Regions from separate parts of the Bacillus sp. DJP31 genome, predicted to be linked through region 2. Evidence: riboswitches for the same ligand, from Rfam matches in the RefSeq annotation. Region 2 holds a riboswitch; the other holds the start of a gene.

Region 1 (3,233 bases), on a different contig from region 2:
CTGCGCGTATGTTTTGTATACGAGAGGAGCGGAAAAGACGAGCTGACGAAGAAATTCGAAGCTATTTTTGCCGGACTTTTTGAACATCCTCTTATAAGATTAATCAAAAATAAATATAGACGAAGGCTTATCAATCTCATATTATATAAAGAGTAAACTTGTCGTTATTTGTCGTTTTAAGTTAAATTGGTAAATTTTACTTTATAAAAAATCAATATAGTTGAACCGATAATAAGGATACATAGATTAAGAGGAGTGGGCCAAATGGATCAAGATTTGATTAAGTTTGAGACTTTAAGAAGAAAAAACAAGATTATGTTTATTATGTTAGTTGTTTCTGTTGTGCTAGCAACAGTTGTGGATCTTTCAATAGGAGCTAAATTGGCAACTATCCTCAAAGTGGTTATCGGTGGATCTACTGTCATTGCAATTGTTGGTTCACTTCATTTTACTAAGAAGCTTACAAATGCTCTTCCATACTTAGCTTTAGTAGGAATTACAGCAGTATTAGGTTTGATTATGTTTGGTGGTATCTCTGAAACGAATATTTTGTTACCTTTTTATTTATTAGCCTGCGCAGCCCTTTACTTGGATCGTAAGCTTGTAGTAACGGGTATGATTTTATCAACTGGACTTATGGTTGGATATTATATGACAGTTGCTTATGAACTAATTGAAAATATGACTTCTACGTTACTTTTATTAGTATTGGTGTTTGTCGTGCTTTTCTTACAAGAAGTGATTTCAAGACAATTTAATACTAGACTTGAAGAAATGTCTGCTAGTATGGAAGAATCATTAGCTAAAGAACAAGATACAAAAGTTGCTATAATAGAAAACACTGGAATTATCGCTGTAAATATGAGAGATATTCGTGATCAATCAGGTATTAATCAGCAATCTTTTAATGAAGTAAATACCTCTATTCAAGAGGTTGCAACTGGTATGCAATCTCAGGCAAATGCAGTAAATGATATTATGGATGTTATTGAAAATACAAATGGCATGGTTCAGGAAATGCTTGGACGTGTTCATACGATTAGCGAGCGTACAACTCAATCGGTTGAAGATTCAAAACAAGGTAGTGTAAAAGCCATTCAGTTAGAAGACAAAATGCATCAATTCAGAGCTCTTATTGTGTCTATGTCACAGGAAATGAAGCAGTTGAGTCAATTTGTAAGTGAATCAACTTCATCTATTAAAGCTATTCAAGACATTACCACTCAAACGAATCTCCTTGCCTTAAATGCGTCTATTGAAGCCGCACGAGCTGGAGAAAGTGGAAGAGGGTTCTCGGTCGTTGCTGAGGAAATTCGTAAATTAGCTGAAACGACAGAACAGACTGCCAAAAAAATATCTGGTAACCTTTCTGAAATCAGCACGAGTACGACCAAAACGCAAGGACAAATGCTGGATATTGGAACAGAGATGGATGGCAATATCCAAATAACACAACAAACGAAGGCGATATTTGAAGGGATTGACACACATATCCACACACTACTTCAAGAAGTCAATTCGTTTGAAGAGCTTGCAAATAAAATTGGGAATGATTCAAATCAAGTTGAAAGAGCAGTCAATGAGTTTGCGGCAGTAATCCAACAAACAACGGCAGCCATTGAAGAGATTACTGCAACTGCCCAAACGCAAAATGACAAAAATGAAGAACTACTAGTTACAATTAAACAAACGGATGAAGCGGTTGAGCGTTTATCAAGTATGAATTAAATTATGCTTAAAAAGCACGCTTATTGGGCGTGCTTTTTTGAATCCAAATAATTTCAGTTATCCATATTTTAAAATATAGTGTAAGAGGGTGAAAATTTATTATTGACAATTCGATTTGAAATGTTATGATAAATACGAATTCGAAATTGAATATTTTTCCACTGGGGGAGCCTTTAAAAGGCTGAGATTAAAGTATACTTTAAGACCCTTTGAACCTGATCTGGATTATACCAGCGTAGGGAAGTGAGGGATGGAACTATGTCTATTATGGTCTCCAATACTAACCACTTTTCTTACGTTTGTAAGGGAAGTGGTTTTTTTGCGTCTAGCTAACCTATTATCAAAAAAAATGGGAGGAAAAAGCATGAAATTTACTGAGCAAATAAGACAAAACGCTGACTCAATTTGGGAAGCAAGCTTTACACATCCTTTTGTTACTGGAATTGCTGACGGAAGTTTACCACTCGATTGCTTTCGGTACTACATTTTACAGGATGCTTACTATTTAACTCATTTTTCAAAAATTCAAGCACTTGGGGCAGCCAAAGCAGGAGATATACATACAACCGCAAGATTTGCTGCTCACGCTCAAGGCACATATGAAGCGGAGCTCCAGCTACACGAAAACTTCTCAAAACGTTTAGGAATAACGCAGGAAGAAAGAGATGCCTTTCGCCCTGCACCTACTGCGTATGCTTATACCTCACATATGTACCGAGGAGGCTATGGGCATTTAGGAGATATTCTTTCAACCTTGCTGCCTTGCTATTGGCTTTACTATGAGATTGGTGAAAGACTTCAAGGTGCAACGCCAGCAGAGCCAATCTATCAGGATTGGATTGCTGCATATGGCGGGGAATGGTTTAGAGAGTTGGTAGAAGAACAAATTAATCGCTTAGATGAGATTGCCGAGACGGTAACAGAAGACGATCGTAACCGGATGAGAGAGCATTTCTGGTTGAGTAGTCAGTATGAGTATTCTTTTTGGGAAATGGCCTATACAAAAGAAAAATGGCCTGTATCTAACTCATCACAACTAATATAACGGAGGAAATTGATATGTCAAGAGGACTAAAATTAACAGATGTATTAATAACGATTGTGATAGCCATTGTGTTTGGGGTTGTTTATAAGCTATGGGGACCACTGTATTCATTCGTTGCACCATTAGGTCTTCATATCGACCAGCTTGTGTATGGAATGTGGTTTATTGCGGCAACAGTCGCGTTTCTCATTATTCGTAAGCCGGGTGTTGCCCTTCTAGCAGAGATTGCAGCCTCTTCTGGAGAATTATTATTGGGTTCACAATACGGAGTAGAAGTTTTACTTTATGGTGTGCTTCAAGGATTAGGTGCTGAGCTAGTGTTTCTATTATTCTTATATAAACGCTTTGACATGGGTGTAGTAATCCTAGCAGCAATCGGTTCAACTGTTGGATCCCTACTTATGGATTGGTATAAAGGGTATCTTGGCGATCTAGCACTTTGGAACCTGAGTCTGTTCAT
Region 2 (3,233 bases):
TGTTGGGAACAAAGATTTTCCAGAAGTAAATGCGTTGCTGCAAGAACTTGCAGAGAAAAAAGGTGTGACGGATTCGGCAATAGCCATTGCCTGGATATTACGTCATCCAGCTAAAATCCAGCCAGTTGTCGGTTCCATGAATCCGAAGCGAATAAGAGACATAGCCAAGGCATCTGAAATTACTTTAACCAGAGAAGAATGGTATGAGCTATATCGTTCGGCAGGTAATACGCTTCCATAATATAGGTTGAGAAGAGCGCCAATAATTTAAGCTTTTTTTCAAAGATAAGAAACTCTCATGGTGGCGCTCCTCGCCACCACCATCTACCATGAAAAGGTCCCTTTAACCCAGTAGAGTCTAACACATTACCCCATTGTCAATACTGGTGAATGACAATACGACCAGCCTGAATACTTTCTGGTGGATCTTAAAGAAGATACCCTATATAAGAAACTGGCTGTGACAGGATTGAAGCACCATCTAATGTGTTTATAGCACGTATACAAAATTTTTGTCAGATATCTCCTGTGACCTGTATTGTTAATCAATTTTTGAGGTGATTTTCCAATGTAAGCAATGATTGAACGGTGTGCAGGCCTAGATGTACACCAAGAAACAGTTGTAGCATGTGTGTTATTTGGTCCGTTAGATTAAAAACCGAAAAAATCTATTCAATCTTTTTCAACGACAACTACTGGGCTATTAGCTCTAAACGATTGGTTATCTGAACATCAGATAACTGATGTGGTTATGGAAAGCACTGGAGTATACTGGAAACCGATATGGAACATACTCGAAGATACTTTTCAACTTGTTCTTGCCAATGCTAGGCATGTGAAAAAAGTTCCAGGGCGTAAAACCGATGTAAAAGATGCAGAATGGTTTGGCCAACTCTTACGCTGTGGACTAATTGAACGTAATTTTGTTCCACCAGAGGATATTTGCGATTTACGAGGTCTAACGCGTTATCGAAAAAAGTTGATTCAAAGTCGAAAATAAGAACAGAATCGTTTTCACAAGATACTTCAAGATGCTACTATCAAACTTACATCCGTTTTATCCAATAATTTTGTTATAACAGGGCGCCGTATCCTTGAAGTTAAGGGTTTCTCGCTTTTTTATTGTTTTGTATGAATAATCTGGGTATATAGTAATGTAAAATAAATCTATTGTCGAAATCCGAATGGCCGGTAATCAAACAAACCATATTATAAGCTTGCTACATAGGAGATATTTCAGTAATAATACTAAGAAAAAGCAAGTGAAGTGGGTTTTATTCCGATTTTTTTATTATTCTGTAATAATAAAAAAACAACCTGTTTTAAACGAACGTTTGATTAACTCAAAGGGGAAATTCCGCTGTATCAGTCTTTTAAAGGCCTGTTTATAAATCGACTTCTTTACGATTTATAAATATACTATACCGTATAATCAACAGAAAGTACCCTTCAAGCCTTGAGAATCTCTCTATAATTATTGTAGAAAAACAAATTAAAGTAGTGTTTTAAACAAACGTTTGATTAAACGGAATCTAGAAGCCTGCCATAGAGACATTTAAATGAGTTGGAATTAAAACAACATCATTACGATTTACAAATATACTTTCTTATGATAATGTCAGCTTACTAGTTCATGTTTTTCATGGAATATATCATGATAGTTCTTGTGCTATTACTTTTATCATGAGATTGTTTGATACCCATAGGATTGGAGGCGACAGGTATTTTGAAATTTGTATGATTGAATAAAATGTTAGAGGTGTATAGAATGCTCCGCACTATAAGCTCCTCTAAACGTACGAAGAATTCATAAGTCCAATTCATTTTACTAGCTAAACCAAAGTTATCTGTTATAATGAAAACAAATAAAAGTACACTTTCCAAGAATAGTGGGGGGACCGGTGTTGCCGGTTGAGATAGCGTCCTTAGAGATGCTGACCCTTAGAACCTGATCTGGTTAAAACCAGCGTAGGGAATATATTCTTAAACATACATAATTATGTTTATTGATATGCGCCCAGGTGAATACCCTTGGGTGCTTTTATTTGTTTTATAGACTACTAAATTAGGAGGATTACTATGAAAAAGTGGTTTGCCGTACTATCATCGATCTTCATCATAGCGGGTTGTGGCAATAATGGTGCCGAGGGTCAACAGGGGAACGAAGAACTACAAAAGGTTTCCGTTGTTCTAGATTGGACACCAAATACAAACCATACAGGCTTGTATGTAGCAAAGGATCAAGGTTTTTTTGAAGCGGAAGGCTTAGATGTCGAAATTATTATGCCGGGTGAAGCTGGGGCAGATCAGCTTGTGGCTGCCGGTAAATCTGAGTTTGGGATTGGCTACCAAGAAGGCGTGACACAAGCACGTATCCAAGGTGTTCCACTTGTTTCAGTCGCGGCCATTATTCAGCATAATACATCAGGATTTGCATCACCGGTTGAGAAAAACATTGTCTCGCCTAAGGATTTTGAAGGGAAGACCTATGGCGGATGGGGTTCACCAGTTGAAGAGTCTGTGATTTCTTCCATAATGAACGTGGAAAAGGCTGACGTGGAAAAGGTTTCGTTCATCAGTATGGGTGATGCGGATTTCTTTACAGCTGTAAAAAGGGATATTGACTTTGCCTGGATTTTTTACGGATGGACGGGTATTGAAGCCGAGCTTCGCGATGAACCCATTAATATGGTTTACTTAACGGATTACTCAGAGAAACTAGATTACTATACACCTGTAGTTACAACAAATGAGGAAATGATTTCTGAAAATCCTGATACAGTTAAAGCATTCGTCAAGGCTGTTGCTAAGGGCTATGAATTTTCAATTGAAAAACCCTCAGAAGCAGCCGACATTTTACTAAAAGCAGCACCAGACTTAGACCCAGAGCTAGTGAAAAAGAGCCAAGAATGGTTATCTCCAAAATATCAAGATGATGCAAAAAGATGGGGAGAGCAAAAACTTGAGGTTTGGGAAAACTATGCTTCATGGATGTTTGAAAACGGTTTACTGGAGAAAGAGCTAGAAGCGAAAAAGGCATTTACAAACGAGTTTTTACCAGAATAAGGGGGGGGATTTCATGGCTAATGCACTAATTAGTATCCAAATCATACCGAAAACGAAGGACGGGGAAAGCGTTATTCCTTATGTAGACGAGGCCATCCGGATCATTCACGAATCAGGGGTTAAATATCAGGTTCACCCTCTTGAAACCACGATGGAAGGTGACCTAG

What was found. A riboswitch is a leader RNA that binds a small molecule or an ion and turns the genes downstream of it on or off. The one in region 2 is predicted to bind thiamine pyrophosphate.
Region 1: linked by a shared signal. The riboswitch ahead of tenA (thiaminase II) and the one ahead of ACOI1C_RS10645 (ABC transporter substrate-binding protein) in region 2 are both predicted to bind thiamine pyrophosphate.

The regions. Positions count from the first base shown of each region.
Region 1 is NZ_JBMERO010000010.1:94,619-97,851, reverse strand. Features, by position in the region: gene ACOI1C_RS11370 (methyl-accepting chemotaxis protein) at 265-1,728, shown strand; TPP riboswitch at 1,882-1,987, shown strand; gene tenA (thiaminase II) at 2,093-2,773, shown strand; gene ACOI1C_RS11360 (ECF transporter S component) at 2,788-3,233, shown strand, end outside.
Region 2 is NZ_JBMERO010000009.1:107,879-111,111, reverse strand. Features, by position in the region: gene ACOI1C_RS10655 (aldo/keto reductase) at 1-241, shown strand, start outside; gene ACOI1C_RS10650 (IS110 family transposase) at 671-1,000, shown strand; TPP riboswitch at 1,882-1,991, shown strand; gene ACOI1C_RS10645 (ABC transporter substrate-binding protein) at 2,080-3,066, shown strand; gene ACOI1C_RS10640 (thiamine-binding protein) at 3,080-3,233, shown strand, end outside.